Regions from separate parts of the Shewanella sp. MSW genome, predicted to be linked through region 2. Evidence: predicted binding sites of a transcription regulator. Region 2 holds the regulator's gene; each other region holds the start of a gene.
The links. Region 2 encodes NrdR, which represses ribonucleotide reductase genes. Its sites were predicted from a motif close to AAACACNANATNTNGTGTTT; they were not measured.

Region 1: nrdD (anaerobic ribonucleoside-triphosphate reductase) is a predicted target of NrdR. The motif match lies at 1,279-1,298, and genes of this name have one in related genera.
Region 3: nrdA (class 1a ribonucleoside-diphosphate reductase subunit alpha) is a predicted target of NrdR. The motif match lies at 1,262-1,281, and genes of this name have one in related genera.

The regions. Positions count from the first base shown of each region.
Region 1 covers NZ_LVDR01000001.1:143,197-148,838, forward strand. Annotated here, with positions in the region: gene rssA (patatin-like phospholipase RssA) at 1-187, shown strand, start outside; gene AYI96_RS00595 (hypothetical protein) at 365-1,114, shown strand; gene nrdD (anaerobic ribonucleoside-triphosphate reductase) at 1,324-3,441, shown strand; gene nrdG (anaerobic ribonucleoside-triphosphate reductase-activating protein) at 3,542-4,015, shown strand; gene AYI96_RS00610 (YibL family ribosome-associated protein) at 4,167-4,523, shown strand; gene ribA (GTP cyclohydrolase II) at 4,692-5,309, shown strand; gene AYI96_RS00620 (hypothetical protein) at 5,320-5,642, shown strand, end outside.
Region 2 covers NZ_LVDR01000017.1:7,023-12,664, forward strand. Annotated here, with positions in the region: gene ribE (6,7-dimethyl-8-ribityllumazine synthase) at 1-473, opposite strand, end outside; gene ribBA (bifunctional 3,4-dihydroxy-2-butanone-4-phosphate synthase/GTP cyclohydrolase II) at 593-1,699, opposite strand; gene AYI96_RS16285 (riboflavin synthase) at 1,781-2,437, opposite strand; gene ribD (bifunctional diaminohydroxyphosphoribosylaminopyrimidine deaminase/5-amino-6-(5-phosphoribosylamino)uracil reductase RibD) at 2,438-3,562, opposite strand; gene nrdR (transcriptional regulator NrdR) at 3,603-4,055, opposite strand; gene glyA (serine hydroxymethyltransferase) at 4,165-5,418, opposite strand.
Region 3 covers NZ_LVDR01000007.1:56,371-62,012, reverse strand. Annotated here, with positions in the region: gene ubiG (bifunctional 2-polyprenyl-6-hydroxyphenol methylase/3-demethylubiquinol 3-O-methyltransferase UbiG) at 1-284, shown strand, start outside; gene AYI96_RS09270 (HAD family hydrolase) at 289-957, shown strand; gene nrdA (class 1a ribonucleoside-diphosphate reductase subunit alpha) at 1,442-3,730, shown strand; gene nrdB (class Ia ribonucleoside-diphosphate reductase subunit beta) at 3,790-4,920, shown strand; gene yfaE (class I ribonucleotide reductase maintenance protein YfaE) at 4,889-5,224, shown strand; gene AYI96_RS09250 (glycosyltransferase family 4 protein) at 5,323-5,642, shown strand, end outside.

The DNA of each region.
Region 1 (5,642 bases), on a different contig from region 2:
GGATATTCTGGAGCAGCGCCACAAGCGCGCGCGCTTAATGGGAGATCCACCGGATATCTGTATTGTACCCAAGGTGTCGGATATAGGCACTATGGAGTTCCACCGTGCCAGTGAAGCCATTGCCGCCGGTGAGAAGGCGGTGCAGCAGGCCTCGCATCTGATTGATGCGGCGTTGGGGCGTCTCTGAAGCAGGCGCTTTTTATTAATGCTTGGTGTGGGCACATTTTCTGCGGTGTGGGCACACTTTCTGCATAGTTCAGCACATCATTAGCATCAAGGCGCTCAAAGGGCGTTTTTCTGACATTTCTCAAGCAATTTTGTCTTAAAAACAACCAATAGAACGTCGATATGACGGAAAACTGACATGCAGCCAATCCATTCTTCTGTGGATCCCAGATTGTCCGGGGTCGATGCCTATGGCGTCAACAATCGTTTGACCAGCGGCAGCGGCCTCTCGGTTGTCGACACTGAAACTGTCAGTGACAACAAAAGCAAGGGCTCAACCTCGGCAAATATAGGGCAGGACAGCATATCTATCTCCAACGATGGCAAAAGAGCCGCACGGGTGCAGGAGTTGGCCAAGGAGTTTTTCGGCTCAGGCCAGTTCAGCAGTGCCGATTTGCCCAAGCTGTTGGCGCGCCTCGGCGAGGAAGGGCTGTTGTCTGAAAGTCAGATGGTCAAATTGCAGGGCAATGGCCTGATGGGAGTTGATACCAAGGATAACGTCAGCCTCAAGGAGTTTATTCAAGGCCAGATTGGTTTGCTCAGACAACAGGCCAGCCAAAGCCCTTTGCTCAATGCACTTGAGGGAGCGGACAGTCTTATGGGCAATATGGGGATGATGTATACCCCATCGAGCTCTTTGGCGGCCAACAAGGTGGCGGCTCAGTTGGATGCCGTGCTCAAGGGCGAAAACCAAACTGCCAAGAGCGCAGAGAGCGGCAATGGCAGCAGCAAGCTAGCGGCCAAGGTCGACTCCGCACTGCAAGAGCCGCAACTGTTATCCCGGCTCAGTGGTGTCAGCGCGCTGATGCGCACCGCTGCAGCCATGGGCAGCCAGCAGCAGGGCAGTGGGCAAATCAACAGTTATCTGGCCTTGGTAAAGAGGTACTGACTAGCGGCCGTTTGGAGCCCGGTCAAGGGAAAAATCTCCACAAGTTGTGCTCGTCGGCACTAATCCCATAGTGTTGTTCATCCTCTTCAATACCATGATCCAGATCATGGTATTGAAGAGCGATTTGTCGCTTAATCTCCACATATAGTGCTTGGTTAATAAAACACCACTATATATGGTGTTAAATAAACAACATGGAGATTAAAGAAATGCCGGTAGTGATTAAGCGGGACGGGTGCCGTACTCAGTTCGACGAAACAAGGATAAGGGATGCGGTGCTGGCGGCCTCTAGCCACTGCGGTATAGAAGATGCGGACTATGCGGCCACAGTTGCAGCTTTGGTCACCCAGGCGGTAACCGACAAGGCCGAGGTCAATATCCAGGAGTTGCAGGACAGGGTAGAAAATCTATTGATGGAAGGGCCGTACAAGCAAGTGGCCCGTAGCTACATAGAATATCGTCATGACAGAGATATCTGCCGTGAATCCAGCAGCCGCCTGAATCTGGAGATCCGCGGCCTGGTCGAGCAGAGTAACGCGACCTTGCTCAACGAAAATGCCAATAAAGATTCCAAGGTGATCCCCACCCAGAGGGATCTCCTGGCCGGTATTGTCGCCAAACATTATGCTAAACATCATATCCTGCCCAAGGATGTGGTTGCCGCCCATGAGGCCGGTGAGATCCACTATCACGATCTCGACTATTCACCTTTCTTCCCTATGTTCAACTGTATGCTGATCGATCTCGGTGGCATGTTGACCCAAGGGTTCAAGATGGGCAATGCCGAGATTGAAACGCCAAAATCCATCTCGACTGCCACTGCAGTTACCGCGCAGATCATCGCCCAGGTCGCCAGCCATATTTATGGCGGCACCACAATCAACCGCATAGATGAAGTGTTGGCCCCCTTTGTGGCCAAGAGCTACGACAAGCATTATCAAACGGCGCTCAAGTGGGGGATTACCGATGCCAAGGCGTTTGCCACAGAGCAGACCAAGAAAGAGTGTCACGACGCCTTCCAGTCGCTGGAATATGAGGTCAATACCCTGCATACCGCTAATGGTCAGACGCCTTTTGTTACCTTCGGTTTTGGTTTGGGTACCAGCTGGGAGTCACGGCTGATCCAAGAGTCTATTTTGCGGATCCGTATGGAAGGCCTTGGCAAGAACCGTAAAACAGCGGTTTTCCCCAAGTTGGTGTTTGCCATTCGTGATGGTATTAACCACAAGGCCGGCGACTGCAACTACGATATCAAGCAGTTGGCGCTCGAATGTGCCAGCATCCGCATGTATCCGGATATTCTTAACTATGAGCAGGTGGTCAAGGTTACTGGCTCATTCAAGACTCCTATGGGTTGCCGCAGTTTCCTTGGCACCTATGAGGAAAACGGCGAGCTGCTGCATGAAGGTCGCAACAACTTAGGCGTCGTCAGCCTGAACCTGCCGAGGGTGGCGTTGGAGGCCAAGGGCGATGAAGCCGAGTTTTATCGCATTTTGGATCAAAGGCTGGAGATGGCCCGCAAGGCATTGGATACCCGCATCGAACGCCTGGCCAACGTCAAGGCCAGAGTGGCGCCCATTCTCTATATGGAAGGGGCTTGCGGCGTGCGCCTGCGCGGTGATGACAACATTGCCGAAATCTTCAAAAATGGCCGAGCTTCCATCTCTCTGGGCTACATTGGCCTGCATGAGACAATCAATGCGCTTTATGGCACAGACACTCATGTGTTTGACGATGAAGCATTGAGGCAGAAAGCGGTTGCCATAGTGGCTCACCTCAAGGCGGCCACTGTGCGTTGGAAAGAGGAAACCGGTTATGGTTTCAGCCTCTACAGCACACCGAGTGAGAGCCTGTGCAGCCGATTTGCCAAGCTGGATGTCAAGCGTTTTGGCCTGGTTGATGGTGTCACCGATAAGGGCTATTACACCAATAGTTTCCACCTGGATGTAGAGAAGAAGGTGAACCCTTACGACAAACTCGATTTTGAACAGCCGTATCCTGAGCTCGCCAATGGGGGGTTCATCTGCTATGGCGAATACCCGAATATGCAGCACAACCTGGAAGCGCTTGAGAATGTCTGGGATTACAGCTATAGCCGGGTGCCTTACTATGGAACCAACACACCGATAGATGAGTGTTACGACTGTGGCTTTACTGGTGAGTTTATCTGTACCAGCAAGGGCTTTACCTGCCCCAAATGCGGTAATCATGAGCCCAGTCGGGTGTCTGTGACCCGCAGGGTTTGTGGGTATCTTGGCAGCCCGGATGCCAGACCCTTTAACCACGGTAAGCAGGAAGAGGTCAAGCGTCGGGTTAAGCACCTCTAACGAAAGGAAGATGTAAAACAGTACTCTGTGTACTTACGCTTGCATTTTTGCCCCTTTCCCTAAATAAAGGCGCCCCAAGGGGCGCCTTGTGGATATAGCTATGAACTATCATCAGTATTACCCCGTGGATGTGGTCAATGGACCGGGCACCCGGGTAACCCTGTTTGTCTCCGGTTGTGAACATCAGTGCCGGGGTTGTTATAACCAGTCAACCTGGGATCCCCGCTCCGGGCATCCTTTTGACCAGGCGATGTCTGACAGGATTATTGCCGATCTCAATGACAGCCGGATCCCGAGAAGGGGCCTGTCACTCTCCGGCGGTGACCCACTGTATCCGGGCAATCTTGACGCCATCAAGGCCTTGCTGTTGCGGGTGCGCGACGAATGCCCGGGAAAGGATGTCTGGCTCTGGACTGGTTATCGTCTCGATGAGCTCAGTCCTGCGCAGCGGGAATTGCTCGGGCTTATTCATGTGTTGGTGGATGGTAAATTTGTGCAGGAGCAAGCGGACCCCTCATTGAAGTTTCGCGGTTCGGCCAATCAGGTGATACACCTGCTCAAAGCCCCTCAATAAGTACAAAAGTGAAAACTGGTTAACACAATTGCTTTTCCCTGCTAAAAAACCCCGTCACCTGAGCTTGAGTTGCTGTTATACTTCTGTCCGGCACATTTACGGCAACCAGGCCGTCCATTCTCAGGGTGCCGGGATTTTGTAAGGTAACAGAATGAATTTGAAGCAGGAGCTGCAACAGCTCAACGATAAGCTGGATCAGTATCGCCGTAAATTGGCCGCCGCAGAGCAACGTGGCGATGGTCCTATCATTGCCCAGTTTCAGCGGGAAATCGCCGCCGTCAGTAAGCGGATTGCAGCCATCAAGGGGCAGCAGAGTCGTCAGCTTGGCAAACAGGGGCAGTCTATTCGCGATCTGCCGTTTAGCCGTGCACTCACCAAGGCCGAACAGGCCGATATGGGCAAGCTCAAAAAGTCGGTTCGGGGGTTGGTCGTTGTGCATCCCATGACAGCGCTGGGCAGAGAAATGGGCATTACTGCCGTTACCGGGTTTGCACCCAAGGCATTTTAACTGCCGCCGTGACAGCAAATAATAACCAATGAATTCACTTGGGTATTTCGGTCGGTGGTAAAAACGCATAAAATGACCGGCCTGAGTACTGAGCGCGCTTCACTATTATCTTGATTTTGAAGGATGTTAACCGTCTCAGGGAATGAGAGCAGTCGTTAAGGTTAATTCATGTCTATTAAATTTATCGCCACCGCCAAATTGCCAACCCCTTGGGGGGTGTTTGCCATGCATGGTTTCGAGGATACCGAAACCGGTAAAGAGCATGTGGCGCTGACTTTTGGTGAGCTCCAAGCCGATAAACCCATGCTGGGACGGATCCATTCGGAATGTCTCACCGGAGATGCCCTGTTCAGCCTGCGCTGTGACTGCGGCTTTCAACTGCAGACCGCGATGCAAAATGTCGCTGAAGCCGGTCAGGGCTTTATTCTCTACCTACGTCAGGAAGGTCGTGGCATTGGGCTGTTGAACAAAATTCGAGCCTACGAGTTGCAGGACGATGGCGCCAATACAGTGGAAGCCAACGAGCGCCTGGGCTTTCCGGCCGATATGCGCAAGTACGATATGATTGCGCCCATGCTGGAAAAAATCGGTGTTCACAAGGTTAGGTTGATGACCAATAATCCGCGCAAGGTGCAGGCGATGAAAGATATCGGCATTGAAGTCGTCGAGCGGGTACCGCTGCAGGTTGGCAAAAACCGTTACAACGAAGCCTACCTCAAGACCAAGTCTACTGAGCTTGGCCATATGATGTCTGAGTATCATTTCACCGAAGGTCATCAGGACTGAGTCGGCAAAGATGAAGTCACCGGGGAAAGCATCAACCCAAGTTGGTTTATTGAGTGTGTCTTCCCTGGGGCTTTTGCTGCTTGCAGCGCCAATCTATGCTCAAGAGTCTCCCGGCCACGCTCGGCCACCGGACAACTCCCATTATGCCTTTGGCAGCTATCTTGGCAGTGGGGTCTATCGCGCATCCGAGCAGGATGCCACAGTCATCAGCTTACCGCTGGACTTTACGTTGGAGCAGAGTGAGGACTCGGAGTTCTTATTGCGCCTGCCTATCTCTGTAGGCTTTTTCAACTACAGCCTTGAAGATGCCGGTGAATTTGAACTGCCATCCAG
Region 2 (5,642 bases):
AGCTGTTGCTCAAGTTGTTGCAGCACGTTCACCATTTCCAGCAGACCCAGGGCAGCTTCGCCGCCTTTGTTGCCAGCCTTGGTGCCGGAACGCTCAATGGCCTGTTCGATAGTGTCTGTGGTCAGTACCCCGAAAGAGACCGGGATATCGAATTCCAGACCCACTTGAGCCAGACCCTTGTTGCATTCACCTGCAACGAAATCAAAGTGTGGTGTACCACCACGGATCACTGCCCCCAGGGCGATGATACCGTCGAACTTGCCACTGGCGGCAACACGACGGGCGGCCAAAGGCAGCTCGAAAGCACCAGGTACGCGTACCACAGTGATGTTGTCTTCACTTATCTGACCGAAACGCTTAAGAGTGTCTACGGCACCCTCCAGCAGACTTTCAACCACAAAGCTGTTGAAACGGGATACAACGATCGCGACTTTGGCGTTTTTTGCTTCGATATTACCTTGAACTATGTTCATTATCTTACCTAACTTAGCTAAAGCACCCGGCCGGGGGCAAAAAGTGGCGCTATGATAGCACGCAATTTACCCCTCTGCCCTATGCAATTATTCGGAAATGGTTAATTAATTCTGTCGGCTCATTCGCCGGGAATATACTCAGTGACTTCCAGACCAAAGCCCCCCAAAGAGTGATAACGCTTGGGCGAGCTGAGCAGGCGCATTTTGTTGACACCAAGCGTCGCCAGAATCTGTGAGCCTACGCCAACCCTTTGGGAGGTTCCCTGCCATTTGGCGGTCACCGGCACTTCGCCCTTGTCTTCGGCTTCGAAAGCCTTGACCTTGGCGATAATGCTCTCGTTAGGCTCCTGGTTACCCAGCAGCAACAGCACGCCACCATCGGCGGCAATCCGCGCCATGGCTTGCTCAAGCGGCCAGCTGCGCACTTCATCGCGCTCAGAGAACAGCAGGTCATTAATGGTGTTTTGCAGGTGTACCCGCACCAGAATATTGTCAACAATCTCGCCCTTGACCATGGCAAAGTGCAGTTGATTGTCTATGGTGTCGCGGAAGGTGTGCAGTTCAAACTCGCCGAAACGGGTAGGCAGCTTGCACTTGGCCTCACGCACCACTGTGGTTTCAGTGTTATTACGGTAGTTGATCAGATCGGCAATGGTGCCCATCTTAACGCCGTGCTCCTTGGCGAACACTTCCAGATCCGGACGGCGTGCCATGGTGCCATCCTCATTGAGGATCTCCACGATCACTGCCGAAGGTTCCAAACCAGCCAAACGCGCCAGATCGCAACCGGCTTCGGTATGACCGGCGCGCACCAGCACCCCGCCATCCTGCGCCATCAAAGGGAAAATATGCCCGGGCTGAACTATGTCGGACGGCTTGGCATTTTTAGCCACAGCCGCCTGCACTGTCACGGCGCGGTCATGGGCGCTAATACCTGTGGTCACCCCTTCAGCGGCCTCGATGGAGACGGTGAAGTTGGTCGAAAACTGGGCGTTGTTATTGCTGACCATCAGCGGCAGATTCAGCTGCTGGCAGCGAGCCTTGGTCATGGTTTGGCAGATAAGACCACGGCCGAAGCGAGCCATGAAGTTGATCGCTTCCGGGGTGACTTTCTCCGCCGCCATGATGAGGTCGCCCTCGTTTTCCCTGTCCTCATCGTCCATCAGGATAACCATTTTGCCCTGACGAATATCCTCGATGATCTCTTCGATACTGTGTAGCGCCATTGTAAGACCTTTATCTCTTGTTCTGTGTAATCAATGAATTCTAACCTGTTAGCGCGCGATAACCAGTGTGCTTGCGCACATCTAGCGCATGAAACCGGCCTTGGCGAGCATAGCCAGAGTCACGCCTTCGCTCGGCTGCCCTTCCTCTTTATGCTGCATTAAACGTTCAAGATAGCGGGCTATCTGATCCACCTCCAGATTCACCTGAACTCCGGGACGCAGATCAAGCAAAGTGGTTTCGCTGGCGGTATGGGGCACTATGGTGAGGCGGAAATTACAGCCATCGACTTCGTTGACCGTGAGGCTGACACCATCTATGGTAATGGAGCCTTTATGGGCAATGTAACGGGCCAGCTCAGCAGGCGCCTCGAGCCAAAACTCCAGCGCCTTGCCCCTTGGGGTCACGCTGATGACCCGCGCCATACCATCCACATGGCCACTGACCAAGTGCCCGCCCAAGCGGGTGCTTGGCGTGACCGCCTTTTCCAGGTTAACTTTGGCGCCGACACTGTAGCGGTCAAAGCCGGTGAGGCTAACGGTTTCAGCCGAAATATCGGCCACATAACCATCCGCCAGGCGTTCAACCACGGTCAGACACACACCGTTGGTGGCAATGCTGTCACCCAATTGGACATCGCCAAGGTCCAGCTTGCCGCTGGCCACCGTCAGACGAATATCATCACCACGGCGCTCTAGGGCCCGTATTGTACCGACAGCTTCAATTATTCCGGTAAACATTCAATCACCTATCTTGAGAGTAAGCCGGGTATCATTGCCCAGCTTACGTTGATCTGTTACCCGTATCGCCGGGGTATCGGCTATCTGCTGATAGTTGGGCAAGGCCAGCAGGTTTCGGCCAGCGGCGCCAAGCAGTTTCGGGGCTTGGTAGAGCAGCAGCTCATCGGCCAAACCGGCACTAATAAAGGCGCCGCAAAGCGTTGCCCCGGCCTCGACCAACACCGCATTACAGCTCTGGCTCAGGTGTTGCAGCAGCGCTGTGATATCGACTCTGTTGTCTTCACCGGCCAGCACCAATGTGGTGACATAAGGCGGCAAAGCGGCCAGGAACTCATCCTCATAGGGGCGGCAGCTGACCAAGAGTACCGGGCTGACAATTTTCAATAACCTGGCATCGAGCGGCATACGGCAGTTACTGTCGAGTATCACTCGCAGCGGTTGAATAAGCTCCTGCTCACTCAGGGTTTCACCCAGGCTGCCAAGCTCAGAGTGCCGGACATTCAAGGAAGGGTCATCGGCCAATACGGTTTCAATGCCGGTGAGCAAAGCGCAGCTGCGGGCCCTGAGCCTTTGCACGTCGCGGCGCGCCTCGGGGCCGGTTATCCACTTGGACTCGCCGTTGGCCAACGCCGTCTTGCCATCGAGACTCGCCGCCAGCTTGAGGGTGACCCAGGGACGATTTCGCTCCATCCGCGATAAAAAGCCCGGATTCAACGCTCTGGCCTGCTCAGCCAAGAGACCGCTCTGCACCTGAACCCCGGCCTCCTGCAGCATGCCGATACCTCGGCCGGCCACCTGAGGGTTGGGATCTGTCATAGCCACCACCACCCGCTTGAGGCCATGTTTAATTAAGGCTTCGGCACAGGGCGGGGTGCGACCATAGTGACTGCAGGGTTCGAGGGTGACATAGGCAGTAGCGCCGCGGGCCTTGTCAGCGGCCATTTTCAAGGCATGTACTTCGGCATGGGGCTCACCGGCACGCTGATGCCAGCCTTCGCCGACAATCTTGCCATCGGCATCTATGATGACGCAGCCGACATTGGGGTTGGGGCGGGTTGTATAACGGCCACGGCGAGCCAGCATTATGGCGCGGCTCATCATGGCGATATCAGTATTGGACCACATGGGGGTTTCCGTTACTTAACAGTTGGCTGTGACTGACAGCCTATTTTTTCTCCAGCTTGGCAATCGCTTCACCAAACTCTGACACATCTTCAAAGGCACGATACACAGAGGCAAAACGAATATAGGCCACCTTATCCAGCTCAATAAGATGATCCATCATCAGGTTGCCGATCATTTCCGAGGTCACTTCCCGCTCGCCCGTGGCTCTGAGGGTGGACTTGATCTTGCTGATCGCCTCTTCAATCTTATCCATGGAAACCGGACGTTTCTCGGCGGCGCGCAGCATACCGCCGCGCAGCTTATCCTCATCGAACGGTTGCCTGCTGCCATCGCGCTTGATCACTCTGGGCATGACGAGCTCGGCACCTTCAAAGGTGGTAAAGCGTTCATGACACAGAGTACATTCCCGGCGACGGCGCACCTGATGACCGTCTGCCACCAGCCTGGAATCTATCACCTTGGTATCCGTCGCACTGCAAAATGGACAATGCATTATGCCTCCTGGTGCTCAGTTGCCGGCAGCGGCTGCTGCTAAATGGCAGGAACAAAAATGGCCGCTGAATTCAGCGGCCATCGAAGTTTATCCTATTCCCTTGAAAAGGTTAACCGTAAACAGGGAAGCGAGCGCACAGTTCCAGCACCTGGCTCTTCACGCGCTCGATAACGGCGTCATCGTGAGCATTGTCGAGCACATCACAGATCCAGCCGGTCAGTTCACGGGCTTCGGCTTCCTTGAAACCGCGGCGAGTGATGGCCGGTGTACCGATACGCACCCCGGAGGTCACAAATGGTGAGCGGGGGTCGTTAGGCACTGAGTTCTTGTTAACTGTGATGTTGGCGCGGCCCAGAGCGGCGTCGGCTTCTTTACCGGTCAGCTCACGGCCAATCAGGTCCACCAGCATCAGATGGTTGCTGGTACCGCCGGAAACTATCTTGTAACCGCGCTCGAGGAACACCTCAACCATGGCCTTGGCGTTGTTGACCACCTGCTGCTGATAGGTCTTGAATTCCGGCTCCAGTGCTTCTTTGAAGGCCACGGCTTTACCGGCGATAACGTGCATCAGAGGACCACCCTGACCGCCCGGGAATACTGCGGAATTCAGCTTCTTGTACAGATCTTCATCGTCGGCAGCCGACAGAATCACACCACCGCGGGGACCGGCCAGCGTCTTGTGAGTGGTCGAAGTCACCACGTGGGCGTGCGGCACAGGGTTAGGATAAACACCGGCAGCGATAAGACCGGCCACGTGGGCCATATCGACAAACAGGTAAGCGCCAATTTTGTCGGCGATTTCGCGCAGCTTGGCCCAGTCAACTATGCCTGAGTAGGCCGAGAAGCCGCCGATGATCATCTTGGGCTTGTGTTCCAGCGCCAGCGTTTCGAGTTCGCTGTAGTCAATCTTGCCGGACTCATCGATACCGTAAGGGATGATGTTGTACAGCTTGCCGGAAAAGTTAACCGGAGAGCCGTGGGTCAAGTGACCACCGTGAGCCAGGTTCATCCCCAGTACGGTATCGCCGGGTTGCAGCAACGCCATATAAACCGCGCTATTGGCCTGTGAACCTGAGTGTGGCTGAACGTTGGCGTAAGTAGCGCCAAACAGCTGCTTGGCACGCTCAATTGCCAGAGTCTCCACCACATCGACATACTCACAACCACCGTAATAACGCTTGCCTGGATAACCTTCGGCATACTTGTTGGTCAGTTGTGAGCCCTGGGCTTCCATGACTCTGGGGCTGGTGTAGTTTTCGGAGGCGATCAGCTCAATGTGCTCTTCCTGACGACGGGTTTCATCCTCAATCGCCTTGAACAGCTCAGGATCATAGTCGGCAATGTTCATACTTTTCTTCAGCATCTGTCACTCCAGCTGGCAAATCTTATTGGTAGGGTTGCGCGGTATTCTACTCTGAGTGTGACAAATATCCCAGTCGCAGGATGATGAAAATCCTTGTGTCAGCAGATGACTATGTTTCATTTGCTGAACAATGGTGCCGCTATCCGGCCGCATCTGGCAGGAGCCCTGGCAAATTGGTAAACTGCCGCCAGTTTAGGAAAACTCAGTTCAGGACAACAGAGAAA
Region 3 (5,642 bases), on a different contig from region 2:
TGGTCAAGCCCGGTGGTTGGGTGTTCTTCTCCACCATTAACCGCAACATCATGTCCTGGGTGCAAACCATACTCGGTGCCGAGTATGTACTGAAAATGTTGCCGGCCGGAACCCATGACCACAGTAAGTTTATCCGCCCATCCGAGTTAATCGCCATGGCAGAAAACACTGAACTATTGTGTCGTGACGCGCTGGGCATAAAATACAACCCTTTGAGTGGCGTATTCAGTTACACCAAGAGCGTTGACGTCAACTACATGATTGCCTGTCAGCGCCAGGACTGATGCCATGACGCCTAAGCTGCCGTTTCAAGGGATTCTGTTCGACTTGGATGGAACTTTGGTGGATACCGCCGAGGACCTGACCGAAGCGCTGGCCTTGGCGCTGGCATCCCATGGGGTATCGATAGAAGATAAGCGCAAACTTTTGCGCACTCTGGCCTCTCACGGCTCGCTTGCCATGGTGCAAGCCGCCGTGCCCCAAGCCTCAGCCGAAGAGCAGGAGCATCTCCGGCAAGCGATGCTCAGGGAATATGATGCGGTCAACGGCCAAAAAGCCTGTTTGTTTGAAGGCATAGAAGCCTTGCTGGACAGTGCCCGTTCAAGAGCTATGCCGCTGGGGATTGTCACCAATAAACCAGCGCGTTTTACCCGTCCCTTGTTAGAGCGCATCGGGCTGCTTAAACGCTTTGATGCTGTGATCAGTGCCGATACTACCCTCTATCGCAAGCCCCACCCGGCTCCTATGTTACTGGGGGCCCAGCAGCTTAACTGCGCGACCGAACGTATTCTCTATCTTGGCGATGCAGAGCGCGACATAGCCGCGGCGCAGGCGGTTAATATGCCCTCTGCCATCGCCATGTGGGGATATCTGGCGGCAGAGGATAAACCGGCAGACTGGGGCGCAGATTGGCAGTTGAACCATCCACAGGCAGTGATGTCTCTGCCATTGTGGTAACAAGGTAAGAAAAACGCTAAATCGGCACTGTTTTCCCGAGGGGACAAGGCCTTAATGAAAGTCGCAGTCCGGATGCTACTTTAACCGAGCGGATCTGAGCAAGATCGCGGATCGCTGCTTATTTTAGCAGTCGATCACCTTGAGTGAGATCGCTTAATTTTTAACCATGATGACTGTGCGCCAGCAATGATGCAGCTTTGCGGAATCGGCCACTCAATATCCTCAAGATATCCACAAGATATACCCAAAACTCAGGCTTGCAAAAAGTGCCACACCTCACTATCTTGTTATCCAAGATATAGAAAAACACCATATCTTGTGTATCAGTCGCAATCAAACATACTAGTCTTGCACTGAAAACTCCCGGTTAACAGAGCCCACTCGGGCCGCCGTCGTTAACTGTTCGGTTGATTGTTTTACAAGGGAAGGTTTAATGACGCCGACGCGTCATTGTCACAGATATTACAACCAAGGCCTATCTTCAATGAATAGCACTATGACAGTTACCAAACGCAGTGGCGCACGCGAGACCATAGATCTCGATAAGATCCATCGCGTTATCACCTGGGCAGCCAAAGGATTAAACAACGTCTCGGTCTCCGAGGTGGAGTTACGTTCTCACCTGCAGTTTTATGATGGTATTCCCACTGAAGCCATCCATGAAACCATTATCAAGGCCGCAGCCGATCTGATCTCTCCCGACTCTCCGGACTATCAGTTCCTGGCCGCCCGCCTTGCTGTTTTTCATTTGCGTAAGAAAGCCTTTGGTCAGTTTGAGCCGCCAAAACTGGTTGATCATGTCAGCAAGTTGGTTGCCATGGGCAAGTACGACAAGCACCTGTTGGAAGACTACAGCCGTGAAGAGTTGGATGTACTCGACAGCTATATCGACCACTGGCGCGACATGAACTTCTCCTATGCTGCCGTCAAACAGCTGGAAGGCAAGTATCTGGTACAAAACCGTGTGACTCATGAAGTCTACGAAAGTGCCCAGTTCCTCTACATTCTGGTCGCCGCCTGTCTGTTTGCCCGTTATCCGAAAGAAACCCGGCTGCAGTATGTCAAAGACTTTTATGATGCGGTTTCTACCTTCAAGATCTCTCTGCCGACCCCTATCATGTCCGGTGTGCGTACGCCGACACGTCAGTTCAGCTCTTGCGTGCTGATCGAGTGTGATGACAGCCTGGATTCTATCAATGCCACGGCCTCATCCATCGTCAAATATGTCAGCCAGAGAGCCGGTATCGGTGTGAACGCCGGCCGTATTCGCGCCCTGGGCAGCCCTATTCGTGGCGGCGAAGCCTTCCACACAGGTTGTTTGCCTTTTTACAAATATTTCCAAACTGCGGTGAAATCCTGCTCCCAGGGCGGCGTTCGCGGCGGTGCTGCAACCCTGTTCTACCCTATCTGGCACCTGGAAGTTGAATCGCTGCTGGTTCTGAAAAACAACCGTGGTGTTGAAGACAACCGTATCCGTCACCTGGACTATGGCGTTCAGATCAACAAGCTGATGTATCAGCGGATGATCAAGGGCCAAAATATCACTCTGTTCAGCCCATCGGACGTTCCCGGCTTGTATGATGCCTTCTTTGCCGATCAGGACGAATTCGAACGCCTGTATGTGAAATATGAGCAAGATCCGAGCATTCGCAAGAAGACCCTTAAAGCGGTCGAGCTCTTCTCGCTGATGATGCAGGAGCGCGCCTCCACAGGTCGCATCTATGTGCAGAACGTGGATCACTGTAACACCCACAGCCCCTTCAACGCCGAAGTGGCCCCTGTGCGTCAATCCAACCTGTGCCTTGAGATTGCCCTGCCAACCAAGCCACTGAACAACATTGACGATCCCAATGGCGAAATCGCCCTTTGTACTCTGTCAGCGCTGAACCTGGGTGCGATAAAAGACTTGGGCGAACTGGAAGGCCTTGCCGATTTGGCCGTGCGCGCCCTGGATAACCTGCTGGATTACCAGGACTACCCTATTCCCGCTGCCAAGACGGCATCGATGAACCGCCGCACTCTGGGTATCGGGGTCATCAACTTCGCCAACTATCTGGCCAAGAACGGCGTGAAATACTCTGATGGCAGCGCCAACGGCCTGACTCACAAAACATTTGAAGCCATACAGTACTACCTGCTCAAAGCCTCGATGAATCTGGCCAAAGAGCTGGGTGCCTGCCCGCTGTTCCATGAGACCACTTATTCTCAGGGGATCATGCCGGTAGATACCTACAAGCGGGATCTGGACAAGATTTGTGATGAGCCGCTGCACCTGGATTGGGATGCCCTGCGTCACGATATCAAGCAGCATGGCCTGCGTAACTCGACTCTGTCGGCACTGATGCCATCCGAGACCTCTTCGCAGATCTCCAACGCCACCAATGGTATTGAGCCTCCACGCGGCCTTATCAGCGTCAAGGCCAGTAAAGATGGCCAGCTCAAGCAAGTGGTGCCCGATTTTGATGAGCTCAAGGACAAGTACGAGTTGCTGTGGCAGATGCCCGGCAACGACGGTTACCTGCAGTTGGTGGGTATTATGCAGAAGTTTGTCGATCAGGCGATTTCGGCCAATACCAACTATGACCCATCCAAGTTTGAAAGTAACAAAGTTCCAATGAAGCTGCTGCTCAAGGATCTGTTGACCGCCTACAAACTCGGGGTCAAAACCCTTTATTACCACAACACCCGGGACGGTGCTTCCGACAAATTCGATGACATTACCAGCATCGAGAAGGAAGACGACGGTTGTGCCGGCGGCGCCTGCAAGATTTAAGCAGGATTAAGTAACAAGTTCGGGGCCCAGGTGGCCCCGTTGTTTGGAAAGAGTAGATCATGGCTTATTCAATTTTTTGTCAAACCCCCAACGATGCCACCCGCGAACCTATGTTTCTCGGTCAAGCGGTTAACGTGGCCCGTTACGATCAACAGAAGTACGAAGTATTCGAGAAACTGATCGAAAAGCAGTTGTCTTTCTTCTGGCGCCCGGAAGAAGTGGATGTCAGCCGCGACAAAATCGATTTTGGCGCCCTGCCGGATCATGAAAAGCATATCTTCCTCTCCAATCTCAAGTACCAAACCCTGTTGGACTCGATTCAGGGCCGCAGCCCCAATGTGGCTTTCCTGCCGCTGGTGTCCCTGCCTGAGCTGGAAACCTGGATTGAAACCTGGTCCTTCTCCGAGACCATTCACAGTCGTTCCTACACTCATATCATTCGCAATATTGTCAACGACCCATCCGTGGTGTTCGATGACATAGTGGTCAATGAGGAGATCCTCAAGCGCGCCGGCGATATTGCCGAGTATTATGACCGCCTTATCGAGCTGACTCAGTTGTATCACCTGCATGGTGAAGGCAAGTTCGACGTTAACGGTCGCACCCTTGAAGTCACTACCCGCACCATCAAAAAAGCCCTCTATCTGTGCATGATGTCGGTCAATGCGCTCGAAGCGATACGTTTTTACGTCAGCTTCGCCTGCTCCTTTGCCTTTGCCGAGCGCAAACTGATGGAAGGCAACGCCAAGATCATTCGCCTGATCGCCCGCGATGAAGCTTTGCACCTGAACTCAACCCAGCACATTATCAACCTGATGCAGGGTGGCAAAGATGACCCTGAGATGGGTGAAATCGCCAAAGAGTGCCAGCAGGAAGCTTACGATCTGTTCCTGCGCGCCGCCGAGCAGGAAAAGGCCTGGGCCAAGTACCTGTTCAAGGATGGCTCCATGATAGGCCTGAACGAAACCATTCTCTGCCAGTATGTGGAGTTCATTACCAATCAGAGAATGAAGGCGGTTAACCTGGGCGCACCATACAGTGAGCAGAGCGATCCCCTGCCCTGGATGAAAAACTGGCTGGAAAGCGATGCCGTACAGGTGGCGCCTCAGGAAGTGGAAGTATCATCCTACCTGGTCGGCCAGATAGATTCGGCTGTCGATGACGATGAGTTCTCCGACTTTGACCTTTAACAAAGCCCCTATCGTGCTGCTGCGCGGAGAGCCCTTGCTGCTGTATACCACAGAGCACAGGACTCTCCTGGCAGCGCTTGAAGCCCGTAAGGTGAACATTTTTTCCGAGTGCCGCAGCGGGTTTTGCGGCGCCTGCAAGACCCGGGTGCGCAGTGGCTCGGTCACTTATCTGACCACGCCATTGGCCGAGTTAAAGGCGGATGAATGCCTGCCCTGCTGCTGTGTGCCTACGGAAGATCTGGACTTGGACCTCTCCAGCGAAGGTGCCGACATGCCGCTGCTGCGGGTTAAACATTTGGCCTGAAACAAGCGCAAAAAACGCCGTCAATGGCAGATCTCCTACAGTCAAACAAGCGTTTTTTCGTTGTAAATCCTGCCTGACTCCGGTACTCTGCCGGACTTATGAAATCAGACTCAAGTTATTCATTCAAAAGTCTTTATTGCGCTTTTGACCGCTACCCTCTGCCCAAAGGCGCTTCGACCCATATACGTTATATGGCGTCAACCCTGTTTGCCTTCCAGTCCCCCGGTATGCTCTATCTGCAAGGTGATCCCCAGATGCCTTCCTGGCAGAAAGAAACCCTGTCACTCGGCAGCAATCCCAGCGAGGTAAGCAGTGAGGTCAGTATCGTCAGGCACCAGCTAAACCCAAGTTCGGGCAATAACGTACTTGCCAAGGCGCTGGACTATGCCAATCAGCTTAGGACGCTGCTCAGGCAAAA